DNA from 2 places in the Vibrio sp. JZG120 genome. Region 1 is predicted to be linked to the other one. Evidence: predicted binding sites of a transcription regulator. Region 1 holds the regulator's gene; the other holds the start of a gene.
The links. Region 1 encodes MetJ, which represses methionine synthesis genes. Its sites were predicted from a motif close to TTAGACNTNTANANGTCTAA; they were not measured.
Positions count from the first base shown of each region.

Region 1 (8,795 bases):
ATCTGTTTCAAGATATTCTTGAAGATGAAGAAGAGCATGTTGATTGGCTAGAGACGCAACTTGGCTTGATTGAAATGTCTGGCATTGAGAACTACCTCCAAGCGCAATACGTAGACGAAGAGTAATAACGTCCAGGATTTTGCGTACTTCAATTGTAAGAAGAAAAGAGCACCTGACTCGAAAATCAGGTGCTTATCCCCGCTATCTGGTCTAATCTCTTTTATTATCGGCTTTTTAAGGATATTGCTCGCAATCTTGCCTATGAAGTTTGATTTCTATCCGATAGAATTTATGCCCCCTTACCTAAAAATAAAAAGAGAAACGTCCATGTCTGAAGACAATCGCCAAGCAGCCACTCCAGAAGAAGAACATCGCCAAAAAGCATTGGATTACCATGCTTATCCAACTCCAGGGAAGATTGCTGTCGAATTAACAAAGCCTGCGGAAACGGCGGGTGATCTTGCCCTTGCTTACAGCCCAGGTGTTGCAGAACCAGTGCGTGAAATCGCACAAAACCCTGATAACGTGTACAAGTACACAGCGAAAGGCAACATGGTTGCTGTTATTTCTAACGGTACCGCTATTTTAGGTCTAGGTAACCTAGGTCCACTTGCATCTAAGCCAGTAATGGAAGGTAAAGCGTTACTGTTTAAACGTTTTGCAGGTCTTGACTCGATTGATATTGAAGTTAAGCATCGCACGATCGATGAATTTGTTGATACTGTTGCAAGCATTGCAGACACCTTTGGTGGTATCAACCTTGAAGATATTAAAGCACCAGATTGCTTTGAGATTGAAAAGCGTTTAATTGAGCGTTGTGATGTACCAGTATTCCACGATGATCAGCACGGTACTGCGATTGTAACGGCGGCAGGCATGCTGAACGCGATCGAACTTCAAGGTAAGAAGCTTGAAGACTCAACGATCGTTTGTCTTGGCGCTGGCGCTGCAGCCGTTGCGTGTATGGAGCTGCTGATTAAATGTGGTGCAATGCGCGAAAAAATTTACATGCTGGATCGTAAAGGTGTGATCCACACTCGTCGTGATGATCTTAATGAATACAAGCAGCTATTCGCAAACAACACGGACAAACGCACATTAGAAGACGTGATTGAAGGCGCGGATCTGTTCCTAGGTGTATCTGGTCCAAACCTATTGCCAGCGGAAGCGTTGAAGCTGATGGCAGATAAGCCAATCGTATTTGCATGTTCGAATCCAGATCCTGAAATTAAGCCGGAACTTGCCCACGCTGTTCGTGATGATTTGATCATGGGGACTGGCCGTAGTGATTACCCGAACCAAGTAAACAACGTATTGTGTTTCCCATTCATCTTCCGTGGTGCTCTTGATGTGCGCGCAAGTGAAATCAATGATGAAATGAAACTTGCAGCCGTTGAGGCGATTCGTGAGCTAGCAAAAGAGCCTGTACCTGAAACTGTATTGAAGGCCGCAGGCGTCGATAAGCTTGAGTTTGGTGCAGACTACATCATTCCAAAACCAATGGACTCACGTTTACTGCCACGTGTTGCAAAAGCTGTGGCTCAGGCGGCAGTTGATTCAGGTGTTGCTCGTATCGAGATGCCTGAAAACTACATGGCAGAGTAATATATCTATTAGATGTGATGTACAGAAAATGGGACGCAATCGCGTCCCATTTTTTATATCATTCTTTTGGCTCGAGATAAGAATTGCTATCTGAAGCCTCCAGTCTCGCTTTTTACTCTTCGTCAAACGACTCAAATTCGATGCCCATTTCCGTCATCAGTGCTTTTACTTCTGTTGGAATATCATCTGGACGGTCTTTACGAAGGTCTTCATCTGTTGGAAGTGGCTGACCTGTGTACGCGTGCAAAAATGCTTCGCATAGTAATTCACTATTGGTTGCATGGCGTAAGTTATTGATCTGACGGCGAGTACGCTCATCAGTTAGCACTTTTAAAACTTTTAGCGGGATAGAGACGGTAATTTTTTTTACTTGTTCGCTTTTTTTGCCGTGCTCTGCATATGGGCTAATGTATTCGCCATTCCAGTCAGCCATTGCACACCTTCATTTATGTAATCGGTTAAAAATAATTTAGGTGCTGATTTTAGCTGCATTTACCGCCATAAGCAAAGACATATAGACGTCTAGAAGTGTTGACGTCTCATTTTTTGACGAGTAAAGTGAACAGAACAGCAAAGGAAGCGTGTTGATCACTTTATTTTACTCATTAGATATAGCGCATTCCTATTTAGAAGTCATTACCCGTGAAAGGATACACCCATGAGCTCTCGCAAACCTGCGACCATTGCAGTACGCACTGGTATTGAATCAGACAGCCAATATCACGCTGTCGTTCCACCTATTTATCTTTCCACTAACTATGGTTTTCCTGCTTTTGGTGAAGTACCTAAGTATGATTACACGCGATCTGGAAATCCAAACCGCGGACTGTTGGAAAGTGCGTTATCTGAACTCGAGTCTGGAAAAGGAGCGGTTGTCACGAATTGCGGTACGTCGGCATTAAATTTATGGGTGTCCGCTTTTCTTGGCCCTGATGATCTCATTATTGCTCCTCACGATTGTTATGGCGGCACCTATCGTCTTTTTAATACCCGAGCCAACAAAGGTGATTTTAAGGTTCAGTTTGTCGATCAATCAGACGAGCAAGCTTTGGATGCAGCATTAGCACAAAAACCAAAACTCATCTTGTTAGAAACCCCATCAAACCCTCTGGTTCGCGTGGTGGATATTTCTGAGACTTGTGAAAAAGCGAAGCGAGTTGGGGCATTGGTCGCGGTGGACAATACCTTTTTGACACCCGTGTACCAAAAGCCTTTGGACTTGGGCGCAGATTTCGTCATTCACTCCACAACGAAGTATATCAACGGTCATTCAGACGTGATTGGTGGCGTGATCATCACCAAAACAGAAGCGCATGCAGAAGAGCTTGCATGGTGGGGCAATTGTATTGGCGCAACGGGCACACCTTTCGATAGTTACATGACACTGCGAGGTATTCGTACACTTGGTGCTCGCATGCGAGTGCATGAAGAGAGTTCACAGCAGGTACTGGCTTATCTCCAGAAGCAAGCGTTAGTTAAAACCATTTATCATCCAAGCCTGCCGGAGCACCCGGGTCATGACATTGCTAAAAAGCAGCAAACTGGTTTTGGCTCTATGCTGAGCTTTGAGTTTGCCGGTTCGTTTGAGCAGTTAAAAGTGTTCGTTAAAGAGCTCCAACTGTTTTCATTGGCTGAGTCATTAGGTGGAGTTGAAAGCTTGATTTGTCATCCGGCATCCATGACGCATCGCGCTATGGGAGAGGAAGCACTTGCAGAAGCGGGGGTGTCGCATCAACTATTGCGTTTGTCTGTCGGCTTGGAAGATGCACAAGATCTCATCACAGATTTAGAGCAAGCATTCGCTAAAGCTGCCCAACAATAGGAGACGATAATAATGACTTTACAACGTCAGCTGCATAAGTTTGGTGGCAGTAGCTTAGCAAACCCAGAATGCTATTTACGCGTTGTGGATATTCTTAAGGAGTATTCGACGGAAAATGATCTTGTGGTCGTCTCGGCGGCAGGAAAAACCACTAACCGCTTGATTGAGTTCCAGGAAGGGCTAGACAAAGATGGCCGAATCGCGCATGAAGCACTTCAAAGCCTAAGGCAGTTCCAAACGGAGCTAATAGAAAACTTGTTGGAAAATGAAGTACAAGAAGAACTATTAGCGTTACTGCATGATGAGTTCAGTACCTTATCTGAGCTGACAGCACCACTCACTGGCGCGCAAAAAGCCGCGGTACTAGGACACGGAGAAGTTTGGTCTGCTCGCCTATTGGCCGCGTTATTATCTCAACGTTCTATCCCCGCTGTTGCACAAGATGCACGAGCGTTTTTACGTGCGGAAGCCGGGACTCAACCTGAAGTTGATCGCGCTCGTTCATATCCTTTGATAAAAGAAGTTCTCGCGCAACACAATCATAAACGTGTGGTAATTACTGGCTTTATGGCTCAGAACGAGGCGGGCGAAACCATTTTACTTGGTCGTAATGGCTCTGACTATTCTGCAACTGTCATTGGTGCTCTGGCTGAAGTGAGCACAGTCACCATTTGGAGTGACGTTGCCGGTGTCTATAGTGCCGATCCGCGTTTGGTGGCAGACGCGTGTCTGTTACCGTTACTTCGATTGGATGAAGCCAGCGAACTCGCCCGTTTAGCCGCCCCAGTCCTACACAGTCGTACACTTCAGCCTGTGGCGCAAAGTACTATGGATCTCAACCTCAAGTGTAGCTATCTGCCGGAATCGGGCTCTACTCGTATTGAGCGTGTCTTAGCGTCTGGCCGTGGCGCTAAAATTATTACCTCGCTGGATGATGTTTTATTGGTGCAGCTGTCTTTCATGCATGGGCACGACTTCGAAAAAACACAGAATGATGTATTACAAGCGTTGCAGCGAGCGCAATTGGAGCCATTGGCATTTGAGGCACAGCCCGATCAACACACGTTGCGCTTGGCGTATACCGCAGAAATTGCCGGTGGCGCACTGAAACACTTACAAGAGCTTGCGGTTGAAGCGGAGATTAAGCTCAAAGAAGGCTACTCTCTCTTAGCGGCGGTAGGCGCTGGCGTTACGAAAAACGCCAACCATTGTTTTGGTTTTTATCAGAAATTAAAACACTCTCCGGTTGAATTTATTTCTGAAACTGAGTCGGGGCTGAGTTTAGTCGCCGTTTTGCGTCGTACTGATACCGAAGTGTTGGTTCAAACGATTCATAGCCAGTTGTTCCAAGCGCAAAAGCGCGTGGCGGTGGCTTTATGTGGCAAGGGCAACATTGGTTCTAGCTGGTTAAATTTATTTGCAACTCAAAAAGGTGAACTCGAAAAACGTCATGGAATGAGCTTTGACCTTGTAGCGGTCGTGGATAGTCAAACCTACTGGTTCGATGAGCAAGGTATTGATGCAGCAAGTGTTGCTGAACGATTTGATGATGAAGGCCTAGCAAACGATGGGTCTTGGTTGACTCACTTAGGAGCGCTAAAAAATTACGATGAAGCCGTAGTGCTTGATGTGACAGCGAGCAAAGACTTAGCTCAGCGCTATGTAGAAATTGCGCAGCAGGGCATTCATTTGATTTCCGCTAACAAAGTGGCGGGTTCGGCTGATAGCCAGTATTACCATCAGGTTCAAGATGCATTCGCTAAAATTGGTCGTTATTGGCTGTACAACGCGACGGTTGGTGCGGGGTTACCAATAAACCATACCGTGCGAGATCTACGTGAAAGTGGGGATGAGATCGTTGCTCTATCGGGTATTTTCTCTGGGACGTTATCATGGTTATTCCAACAATTTGACGGCTCAGTACCATTTAATGATTTAGTCGACCTCGCTTGGCAGCAAGGTTTAACAGAACCTGATCCTCGTTCTGATTTAGATGGTTCAGATGTGATGCGTAAGCTGGTTATCTTAGCTCGAGAGTCTGGTCTCGATATTGAGCCGGGCAGCGTTAAGGTTGAATCTCTAGTACCAGAAGAATTAAGAGAACTTAGTATCGATGACTTCTTCGATAACGGAGGGCTGTTGAGTGAAATACTGCAAGAGCGCCTGACAAAAGCACAGAGAAACGATCAAGTGCTTCGCTACGTTGCGCGTTTAGAAAAAAATGGTAAAGCGACGGTGGGAGTAGAAGCGTTATCTCGTGAACATGCGCTCGCCAACCTTCTGCCGTGCGACAACATTTTTGCCATTGAAAGTAAGTGGTACAAAGATAACCCACTCGTTATTCGAGGGCCTGGCGCAGGAAGAGAAGTGACAGCCGGCGCGATTCAATCCGACCTCAACCGATTAGCCGGTTTATTCTAAAGTTGCGAGATACCTAAAACCCTGGAACCCGACCAGGGTTTTTTATTTTTCCTTCAGTGCCATACTGAAGTATCGGCTTGTGATAAGTGGTGAAATAACGTTCAAGTAATAACTTGAACTATCCTCATTATTAACTTGAGAAAAATTCATAATTACAAGGTTGACATTAAATCGTATTCAATACATTCTGTAGACATATAGACGTCTAAACGTCGATTTAAGGAATTTGTTTTCGTGGCGGAGTGCCACAGGGAGAGTAAGATGGGATACACGCACGCAGGCCATATTGACGCCTTGAACCAGAATATTGCTGAGTTGTCAGACAACATCAATGTATCATTTGAGTTTTTTCCACCAAGCAGCGCGAAGATGGAAGAGACACTCTGGAATTCAGTGCACCGTCTTAAAACGCTCCAACCTAAATTTGTTTCTGTGACTTACGGCGCGAACTCTGGCGAGCGTGACAGAACGCACTCCATCATTAAAGAAATCAAAGCAACAACCGGATTGGTTGCTGCTCCTCACCTCACTTGTATTGATGCGACTCGCGAAGAGTTGATTAATATTGCCGATGATTACTGGAATAATGGCATTGAAAATATCGTTGCTCTGCGTGGTGATATTCCTCCTGGTGGCGGTGCGCCTGACATGTATGCCTCGGATTTGGTTGAGTTGCTGAAATCACGTCACGATTTTGATATCTCAGTTGCCGCATTTCCTGAGGTTCACCCTGAAGCTAAAAGTGCGCAGTCTGACTTATTGAACCTAAAACGTAAGGTTGATGCTGGCGCAAACCGTGCAATTACTCAGTTCTTTTTTGACGTCGAGTCTTACCTTCGTTTCCGCGATCGCTGTGTGGCGGCAGGAATTGATGTGGAAATTGTCCCTGGTATTTTGCCAGTGTCGAACTTTAAGCAAGCCTCTCGCTTTGCTGCGCAGAACAATGTGAAAGTACCAGGCTGGATGAGTAAACAGTTCGAAGGCTTGGATGATGATCCGGTGACTCGTCAGCTTGTAGGAGCAAGCCAAGCTATTGATATGGTGCGCGTACTTAGTCGTGAAGGCGTTAAGGATTTCCACTTCTACACCCTAAACCGTGCAGAGATGACTTACGCTTTATGTCATACGCTAGGCGTTCGTCCTCGCGCTGCAGTAGGTGCATAAATCGACCGGGTTTCAAAAAGACAAAAGGCTTGCCGAGTGGCAAGCCTTTTTCGTTGTCTCAAAGTAAAAGGAAATTAACCAATCACTTCAAGTTCTGTTAGGACTTCTTCAGCCCAAGTGATCCACGTTTCACGTAACAGTAGGTTACGACGAAGCGTTAAACGCTCTAGGCGAGCTTGTTTGTCTAAAGTGGACGGCGTTGCGTAGTAAGCCGCTTCAATTTCTTTGTAGTGAGAAACCAGTTTGCGAGACTCTTCAACCAGTTCGGCGAGTTGATCACGGAAAGGTGTTGATGGTTGAACGGCACATGCCATCAATTTCGCTGAAAATTCATCACGAACAGTCGGGTGTGCAGTTGGTTGATCAAACCATTCTCCTAAAGCGCTGCGACCAGCATCAGTGATGGAGTAAACCTTACGGTCTGGTTTGCCTTCTTGGGGTTCTAATACGCAAGTAACCAGCTCTTTCTCGGCCATTTTATTGAGTTCACGGTACACTTGTTGGTGGCTTGCTTTCCAGAAGTAACCGATGCTAGCAGAGAATTCTTTAGTGATATCGTAACCGGTTGCGTCGCGAGTGCTAAGAACAGTTAAGATTACGTGTGGTAATGACATGTCTTCAATCCAAATGGTCAATAAACTTGTAAACAAGCTACTTATACTTTCAGCTGTGCTCTTTCTGGCACTTGAGTTTTTTAATGTATAAGTAGCACCAACAATGTTGGTCCTGTCACCTTAAAGCCGTTTATCACCTAGAGAGATGGGGAGTCCCATCATGGCTGGAGCAGGTATGATTGGATTTATGAGCTCTCAGCAGGCAAGTAGTATATAAATAATAAGCATGAAGTGGAATAGTAGGACAAAATTACCCTAAAAAACTAACATAATAATCAATAGTGTTAACTTGTGGTTTTTTATTCTTTTTGTGTGGTAATTTTTGGGTTTTTTATAGTTTATTAAACTGCCTTTTGGTTACGCAATTATCCAGCGCCAAAAAAAAGCTGAGCACTTGCTCAGCTTTTTTATTACAAATGAAGCGATTAGCCTGTGTTGCGCATGCCAGCTGCAATACCAGCAATTGTCACCATTAGCGCTTCTTCTAGGTTTGCAGATGCTTCTTCGGTTTGGCGTGTACGGTATAGCAACTCGGCTTGTAGCATGTTCAATGGCTCAACGTAGATGTTGCGCAAGCGAATCGATTCGAGTCCCCAAGGGTCATGCTGCATCAAGTTTTCGTTGTTCTCTACATTCAGTACTGCTTTGATATCTTCTTGAAGCTGAGCGCGAAGCTTTTCACCGAGTGGACGGAGTGATTCATCCACCAATCGCTCATCGTAATAGCGAGAAATATCGATATTACACTTCGAATACACCATTTCTAACATGCCAAGGCGAGTCGAGAAGAACGGCCATTCACGACACATCTCTTCGAGCAGCGCTTGGTGGCCTTTATCGATCGAGTATTGAATCGCTTCACCCGCACCTAACCATGCTGGAAGTACCAAACGATTTTGGCTCCACGAGAAGATCCACGGGATTGCACGTAAGCTTTCCACTCCGCCCTTCGGATTACGTTTTGCAGGACGAGAGCCAAGTGGCAACTTACCGAGCTCGAGCTCTGGTGTCGCTTGACGGAAGTAAGGCACAAAATCAGGCTCGCCGCGAACTACGTTGCGATAAGACTCGCAGCTAACTTCTGATAGCACTTCCATTAAGTCGCGCCATTCTTGTTTTGGCTCTGGTGGTGGCAATAGGTTAGCTTCTAGAATCGCGCTCGCGTAAAG
Region 1 covers NZ_JBSRRK010000019.1:1,154-9,948, forward strand. Annotated here, with positions in the region: gene bfr (bacterioferritin) at 1-125, shown strand, start outside; gene ACWPOD_RS22000 (malic enzyme-like NAD(P)-binding protein) at 328-1,605, shown strand; gene metJ (met regulon transcriptional regulator MetJ) at 1,718-2,038, opposite strand; gene ACWPOD_RS22010 (O-succinylhomoserine (thiol)-lyase) at 2,264-3,427, shown strand; gene ACWPOD_RS22015 (bifunctional aspartate kinase/homoserine dehydrogenase II) at 3,440-5,848, shown strand; gene metF (methylenetetrahydrofolate reductase) at 6,110-7,012, shown strand; gene ACWPOD_RS22025 (PadR family transcriptional regulator) at 7,087-7,626, opposite strand; gene ppc (phosphoenolpyruvate carboxylase) at 8,052-8,795, opposite strand, start outside.

Region 2 (8,795 bases), on a different contig from region 1:
AGCGTTTCTTCAAATTGATATTCTCGAGTCATCTCGATCTCTTCAGACGATAAACCGCCTTCAGGGCCGATCAGTAGGCGCACTTTTTCAACCGGCGTTGGCAGTGTGTTGATTGAGTAGTTAGCACGAGGATGAAGATTGAGCTTTAAGCCATCGTACTCTTCTTTACACCACTCTTCCAAGCTCATAATTGGACGAATTTCTGGAACGACATTGCGTCCACACTGCTCACAGGCACTGATGGCGATTTTTTGCCATTGCGCGAGTTTTTTCTCAAAGCGCTTTTGGTCAAGCTTGACGCCACAACGCTCGGAAATCAGAGGTGTGATGGTATTGACGCCAAGTTCCACTGACTTTTGGATAGTGAACTCCATCTTATCGCCACGTGAAATAACTTGACCAAGGTGCAGGTCTAAAGGGGATTCAATACTGTTTTCTACACGCTCAGTAATGTTAACCAAAACCGTCTTTTTGCTGACTTCACTGATAACCGCTGGGAATTCTGCGCCGCTGCCGTCAAATAGGAGAACATCTTGGCCTTCTTTCATGCGCAGAACACGGCCGATATGGCCTGCTGCGTCGTCACTTAAAGCAAGTGAGCCAAGTTGATGAATGGTTTCTGGATGATAAATTCGAGGAATACGCATGAGATTTCCAGCAAGAGAATAAACTTAAACCCTAACATGGATGCTTTCCACCGAAAAAACAAGGGGGAAGAAGCGTTTCAATATCAGTTATTGAAACGCTTCAAGATAGAGGAGTACTAGAGTGCGCGACAGGCTTTTTGAACAAATGGGTTATGATTGCCTTGTACTTTGGCAATGCGCTCGTCACGCTCACATTCCCATTTATCGACTGGGTAGGTTTTGTTCCAAGCACTCATCAACTGCGTTTGCTGTTTTGATAATTTAAAGCCGTACTCTTTGCTCATGTATAGGTAGGTACGAGCAATCGAACCTCGAGCACGGTCTGGTGGCATGACTTTACGCTGCTTAAAGTTCACTTGCATATCACAGCGACCATAACTCACGCCATCGATACCGTTCCATTGGCTAAAGTTGTAGTTCGAACGGTCACCGTTTACTTCACCAATAGCAGGGGTTAGGTTGTGCAGGTCTGCTTCCATCAAGCGAAAGGTTTTGTCTTTTTTCTTGCAGTTTTTACGTCCGCCATCTTGCCAGCATTGACGCTGGTGGCCAAATTGCCACGCAGGTACCACATGCTCCCATTCGATTCGTGCGGCCCGCTTTTCCTGTTTACGGACTTGGTAACCGCAAGAGGCTAAATCTGGGGAGCCTTTTTTGCCTTGCCATTGAATGTTGCAGCCACAGTAAAAGCTCGTTGGATGGTCTTGATAAATTTTTACCGCCTCACGTTTGGCGGCAGAGAATGAGCTTGGTGGCGCGGCAACCGCAGTGCTAGAAAGCGCGATAAGTAACAAAGAGAATAGGTATTTCATGATTAAAGTCTTTATAAAGTATGACTTTATTCATGATAACACGCATAAAATAGCTTTAGTGATGAGTAAGTTAACAATAAATGGCAAAGGGAAGGTTTTGATAAACTCGATCTTTATTTTGGGAACGCAAGTAACACTATGAGATATAGATTACGATAACTGAATGCCCGTGAAGTTAAGTGGTTGGCGGCATTTTTGACAAGAGTACGTCGCCTCTTTGCGCAGCACTTTATTATGACGGCGAATCGATAGAGGGTAGGTCATACAGCCACAACGATACTCAAAGGTTTTACCTTGAACGGATTTTACTTCAAAGCTGTGAGTGGTTTTGGCGGGCACTTTAAATACGCCTTCCATGACACCTTGCCATTCTTTGCCGTGAGGTCTAACTCGTCCGTAAACCTGATAGGTAATCAGGTGTGCTACCTCATGAGGAATGACTTCATCTAAGAATGCTTGGGTGTTTTCGCGAAATAAAACAGGGTTTAGGCGAACTTGATTTAATTGAAGGTAGGCTTTTCCTGCCGCTTTCCCGCGGACGTTGAAGGTGATTGTTGGAATAGGGAAAGAACGTTTGAAAGCTTGCTCTGCCATCGCGATGCAGTCCGCCATCACTTGCTTGGCTTTATAGCTTAGTTCTATATCCACAATTCACCTCGATAAATCAAATAAAAAAGCCCCCGCATTTGCGAGGGCCAGATCATAGCATCAGTTAATTACGGAGTGTGTTTTTTCTTGATGGTGGCATGGTAAGCATGCCATGTACCGTAGCCTAGAATTGGCATGGTAAACAACATTCCGATCCCGTAGGTCGCAAAGCCGATAAGAATACCGCCGCAGATGATCGCTGCCCAAACAATCATCGCTGGAATGTTGGATTTCACGGCATTAAAGCTGGTAAATACAGCGGTCATCATGTCTACGCGACGCTCCATCATAAGCGGAATAGAAAAGGCTGAAATGCTAAACACCACACAAGCCAAAACAAAGCCAACTAAAGATCCTATCACAAGGAAGGGTAGGAACTCACTTAAAGGTGCCCCTTGAACAGAAGGGTAGAGCGCATGAAGTAGAGCGGCAATGCGCATCCAAAATATCATACACACTGCGAGTAACACGGCGAATGCCCATTGAGATGTTGAGTTACGACCGATCGCTTTCATGGAATGGAACAAGCTAGCTTTGTGTCCGCGCTCTCTCTCCCAACTGGCATCATACAAGCCGAGCGCGAGAAACGGACCGATTAACATGTAAACAATCAAACTGGGCATGACGACCAAGTGTGTGCCTTGCCACTGAACGAGCAAAACAATGCCTATGGCAGCTGCCATAAAACAGATGCCATAGAAAGCACTAATAAGCGGCATTCGCACGAAATCATGCAGACCTAATGCGAGCCAATGAAAAGGTGCAGAAAGATTGACCGTATTGCACGGTATGGTTCTGGCGTATTCGTTGTCTGGCACTTCCTTTCGCTTGTTGTGGAAGTCCGATGGATTAACAGTTCGAGGCATAACTCCTCCTTGATTTATTCCCACATTATCCGCTTATACCAACTGACAGCGGTTTTTGTTCAGTCAAACTTGAAGCGACTTTTTCAAGTTTACATCTGAGCATTGGCTTAGTTTGGTATCGGCCATAAAGATGCCTGACTCATGTCTTTACTTAAGTGTTGCTTCCACAGTCGCCAGCATCCGACGTCTCTATTTAAATTGGAATTAACAATATTTTAACTATTGGCGGAGATGGGATAATTTACAAATAATTGCTTAAAATTTATTCGGTATAAAAATGAGGGAGAAACAGGACTGCTTTGTGGGGCAGGGCGGTATGAGCTGAAATGGCTGGATAAACGTTGCTGAAAATAAAAAGCCCCCGCCATAGGCGAGGGCTTGATTGATTCTTGCTTGGCTTGATTATTTGATGCCAGCGAAATCGCGTAGAAGTGCAGCTTTGTCTGTCGCTTCCCACGGGAATTCTTCACGACCGAAGTGACCGTAAGCCGCTGTCTTCTTGTAGATAGGTTGAAGAAGGTTAAGCATTTCTTGTAGGCCGTATGGACGTAGGTCGAAGAATTGACGAACTGCTTCAATGATGATGTCGTGAGATACTTTCTCAGTACCGAACGTTTCCACCATGATAGACGTTGGATCAGCAACACCGATTGCGTAAGAAAGTTGGATCTCACAACGGTCAGCCATGCCAGCCGCTACGATGTTTTTCGCTACGTAACGTGCTGCGTATGCTGCACTACGGTCAACTTTTGATGGATCTTTACCAGAGAACGCACCGCCACCGTGACGAGCTGCGCCGCCGTAAGTATCTACGATGATCTTACGACCTGTTAGACCACAGTCACCCATAGGACCACCGATTACGAAGCGACCAGTTGGGTTAATGAAGAAGTTTGTTTCTTTGTTGATCCACTCAGAAGGTAGCACTGGCTTAATGATCTCTTCCATTACCGCTTCACGCAGGTCTGAAGTTGAGATTGAATCACAGTGTTGAGTTGAAAGAACAACCGCATCGATACCAACGATGTTACCTTGATCGTATTGGAATGTTACCTGAGATTTTGCATCAGGACGCAACCAAGGTAGTGTGCCGTTTTTACGAACTTCTGCTTGCTTTTGAACAAGACGGTGAGAGTAAGTAATTGGCGCTGGCATTAGTACTTCAGTTTCGTTACAAGCGTAACCAAACATGATGCCTTGGTCGCCTGCACCTTGTTCTTTAGGGTCAGCTTTATCAACACCTTGGTTGATATCTGGCGACTGTTTACCGATTGTGTTTAGTACCGCACAAGAATCTGCGTCAAAGCCCATATCTGAATGTACGTAGCCGATTTCACGAACGGTTTCACGAGTTAACTCTTCGATGTCTACCCATGCTGAAGTCGTGATTTCACCACCCACCATTACCATACCGGTTTTAACGTAAGTCTCACATGCAACACGAGCCTTTGGATCTTGCTCTAGAATCGCGTCAAGAACCGCATCAGAAATCTGGTCTGCAATTTTATCTGGATGACCTTCTGATACTGACTCAGAAGTAAACAGGTGCTTAGCCATGTTAGCTCCACTATATCTGGTTTAAAACTGGGGAATGATAAACTCTCCAGCGCAAATTAATACTAATTTTTGTAGGTGTATCTACATCTAGACGTCTATTCTAAATTTGATTGCTCGAATTACAAGCTCTTTTTTGGTTTTTGTTATAACCAAACGTTTGCCTGATTTATTGATAATTTTAAGAACTTCGAACGATTTGGCGCGAAAGGTGCAATATTTGTGAGGTTTTGGACTGGAAAACGTTTGCACACCCAACAGGGCTTTGAGAGAATTATGACCTACTTTTCGTTTCGCTTAATGTACTCAGGAGCAGACATGTCGTCTCGTAAACATCTTGCCAATGCAATTCGTGCTCTAAGCATGGATGGTGTTCAACAAGCTAACTCAGGCCACCCAGGCGCACCAATGGGTATGGCTGATATCGCTGAAGTTCTTTGGCGCTCTCACCTAAACCATAACCCTTCAAACCCAGAGTGGGCCGACCGCGATCGCTTTGTGCTGTCAAACGGTCACGGCTCAATGCTTATTTACTCTCTACTGCACTTAAGCGGTTATGAGCTATCTATTGACGATCTGAAAAACTTCCGTCAATTGCACTCAAAAACCCCAGGTCACCCAGAGTACGGTTACGCGCCTGGTATCGAGACAACAACGGGTCCTCTTGGCCAAGGCATCACTAATGCTGTTGGTATGGCTATCGCAGAGAAAGCACTAGCGGCACAGTTCAACAAAGAAGGCCACGACATCGTTGACCACTTTACGTATGTGTTCATGGGTGACGGCTGTCTAATGGAAGGCATCTCGCACGAAGCATGCTCTCTAGCAGGTACGCTAGGTCTAGGCAAACTGATCGCGTTTTGGGATGACAACGGTATCTCTATCGACGGTCACGTTGAAGGTTGGTTCTCTGACGATACACCTAAGCGTTTCGAAGCTTACGGCTGGCACGTAATCCCAGCGGTAGACGGTCACGATCCTGAAGCAATCAACGCAGCGATTGAAGCGGCTAAAGCGGATCCTCGCCCGACTCTAATCTGTACTAAGACAATCATCGGTTTCGGTTCTCCTAACAAGTCTGGTTCGCACGACTGTCACGGTGCACCACTAGGTCACGATGAGATCCAAGCGGCTCGCGAATACCTAGGTTGGGAGTACGGCCCATTTGAGATCCCGGCAGATGTTTACGCTGAGTGGGATGCAAAAGAAGCAGGTGCAGCGAAAGAAGCGGCTTGGAATGAAAAGTTCGAAGCATACGCAGCAGCTTACCCTGCAGAAGCAGCAGAGCTTAAACGTCGTCTAAACGGCGAACTTCCAGCGGAATGGGAAGAAAAAGCGAACCAAATCATTGCTGATCTTCAAGCAAACCCAGCGAACATTGCATCACGTAAAGCATCGCAAAATGCACTAGAAGCGTTTGGTCAAATGCTTCCTGAATTCATGGGCGGCTCTGCTGACCTAGCGCCTTCTAACCTGACCATGTGGTCTGGTTCTAAGTCTCTAGAAACGGAGGACTTCTCTGGCAACTACATCCACTACGGTGTACGTGAATTCGGTATGACTGCTATCATCAACGGTATCGCATTGCACGGTGGTTTCGTTCCTTACGGTGCGACATTCCTAATGTTCATGGAATACGCTCGTAACGCAATGCGTATGGCTGCGCTGATGAAAATTCAGAACATCCAAGTGTACACGCACGATTCGATCGGTCTTGGCGAAGATGGCCCAACTCACCAACCTGTTGAGCAAATGGCATCTCTACGCGTAACGCCAAACATGAGTACATGGCGTCCGTGTGACCAGGTTGAGTCTGCCGTAGCATGGAAACTAGCGATTGAACGTAAAGATGCACCAACAGCACTTATCTTCTCTCGTCAAAACTTAGCGCAACAAGATCGTACAGCTGAGCAAGTAGCGAACATCGCGAAAGGTGCATACATCCTGAAAGATTGCGAAGGCAAGCCAGAGCTAATCCTTATCGCAACAGGTTCTGAAGTTGAGCTAGCAGTAGAAGCTGCGACTCAACTAACGGCAGAAGGTAAGAAAGTACGCGTTGTTTCAATGCCATCAACGGATGCATTCGACAAACAAGACGCCGCTTACCGTGAAGCAGTATTGCCATCAGACGTAACAGCACGCATCGCTATCGAAGCGGGCATCGCAGACTTCTGGTACAAGTACGTTGGTTTCGATGGTCGCATCATCGGCATGACGACATTTGGTGAATCTGCACCTGCTGGTCAACTATTCGAGATGTTTGGCTTCACGACTGAAAACGTAGTGAACACAGCAAAAGAATTGCTAGCGTAACTGCTAGATTGTCTCAATAGTCCGAACGTAAAGGACGACTGTTAGATACTAAAGTTGGAAAGGCCATCATTGCGATGGCCTTTTTGTTTTTTGTCAGGTTTTCCAACCTTGTGGAATGCTTTGGTGAATACAGTCTAAAAGTACGGATAAGCGCAGTGGTGGTCTTCCTGCAGGCGTATAGCAGTTAATGGAGATGGGCTCTGAAAGCCAACCTTCTAAGCAAGGTGTGATTCGACCCGGATGATGTTTCTCGTAGCCGCTTGCTGTCCAAGTTGGCAGCAGTCCTATACCATGACCATTCGCGATGCTGTCGATCTGCATTGCGATGTTGTCGCTGTATAAGCGACTCACAAATGGCTCTAAAAAGAACTCACCGTGTTGAGGGTGTGTGAGCATCAATCCATTTTCTTGTACCGAGCCAAAATCGATCCACGGATGCGCTTCAAGCTCTTTGGGGTGCAGGATCGAACCGTGCTTATCAAGATAAGCTGGAGAGGCAAAGGGCGTGTAACGAAATGAGCCTAATACCTCTTTGCGCCAATCGAGATCTTTACGCTCACCGAGCCAGATGAACAAATCTGGGTCATGGTGCGCTTCAGAAAAGTCACTGGTAAGTTGGACCCTAACGTCAGGATTATCGGCAAGAAAACCGTTGAGCACACCACCTAGCCAACTTCTAACTAATGCTGTGTGACAAACAATATGTAGCGGCCCTGAAACTTGGTTTGTTAAACCTTGAAGCGCGTCATAACTCTCTTCACTTAGCTCAAGAATCTGGCGACTGTAGTGGGCAAAAATTTCTCCCGCTCTTGTCAGAACTAATCGGTTACCTTGTCTTGCGGTTAGAGCCTGACCGAAATCTTCTTCTAATTGTGCCAAGCGACGACTCAGCGTTGATTTAGGCTGGTTAAGGGCCTTGGCAGCGGCGGTCAAACTCTTATGCTGATTGAGCGCATCAAAGGCTCGAATTGATGCTAAGTCGTGCATATTTCTTTTACTCCTTACTGCGTTATGCACGGGTTCCATAAATGGGAAGAACCGTTCCATAACTCTCACTATGCATCTCATTCTATTTGTGAATAATTCACTTTCGAAAATAATAATCATTATCAATTATGGAGATGTAGATGTCTACTCTTAGACTGCCAGTTATTACCGCAACTGGTATTTTAGCCTTCGTCAGTGTCCCTCATGTGTTTGCCAATGATGCAGTTTCTAAAATGGAAACAGTGGTTGTAACTGCATCAAGTTATGAGCAATCTCAAGCGGACGCGCCTGCAAGTATTAGTGTGATTTCACGTGAGGAGTTGGACTCTCGTTATTACCGCGATGTGACTGATGCACTAAAAAGTGTGCCAGGTGTTGTCGTGACAGGTGGTGGTGATACCACCGACATTAGTATCCGTGGTATGGGTTCTAAATACACTTTGATACTGGTCGATGGTAAGCGTCAAAGCACGCGTGAAACTCGTCCAAATAGTGACGGTCCTGGTATCGAACAAGGTTGGTTACCTCCTCTTCAAGCGATTGAGCGAATCGAAGTTATTCGTGGCCCAATGTCGACGCTTTACGGTTCTGATGCGATTGGTGGTGTAATTAACGTGATCACGCGAAAAGACGCGATGGAGTGGACAGGTAATGTTCAGCTAGGCACGGTTCTGCAAGAAAACAGTCGCTCGGGCGGAGAGCAGAGCGCGAATTTCTTCGTCAATGGGCCGCTAGCCGAAAATCTATCTCTCCAAGTATACGGTCAGTATACCGCAAGAGAAGAAGACGATATTGAATACGGTTATGAAGATAAAGATATGCAAAGTATCTCTTCAAAACTGACCTACCAGATTAATGACCGCCATTCTGTGCAACTAGAGGGTGGCATATCGGCACAAAGTCGTCGCGGTAACGTTGGTCTTTCCGTACCAACGACGGGTTGCCGAAGAGGTTGTGAGGATTCACTC
Region 2 covers NZ_JBSRRK010000009.1:58,304-67,098, reverse strand. Annotated here, with positions in the region: gene rsmE (16S rRNA (uracil(1498)-N(3))-methyltransferase) at 1-647, opposite strand, end outside; gene endA (deoxyribonuclease I) at 764-1,459, opposite strand; gene ACWPOD_RS17935 (SprT family zinc-dependent metalloprotease) at 1,610-2,107, opposite strand; gene ACWPOD_RS17930 (DUF2189 domain-containing protein) at 2,176-2,973, opposite strand; gene metK (methionine adenosyltransferase) at 3,376-4,530, opposite strand; gene tkt (transketolase) at 4,846-6,840, shown strand; gene ACWPOD_RS17915 (LysR family transcriptional regulator) at 6,934-7,827, opposite strand; gene ACWPOD_RS17910 (ligand-gated channel protein) at 7,968-8,795, shown strand, end outside.
Region 2: a site for MetJ is predicted at 4,610-4,629, ahead of metK (methionine adenosyltransferase). Genes of this name have one in related genera too.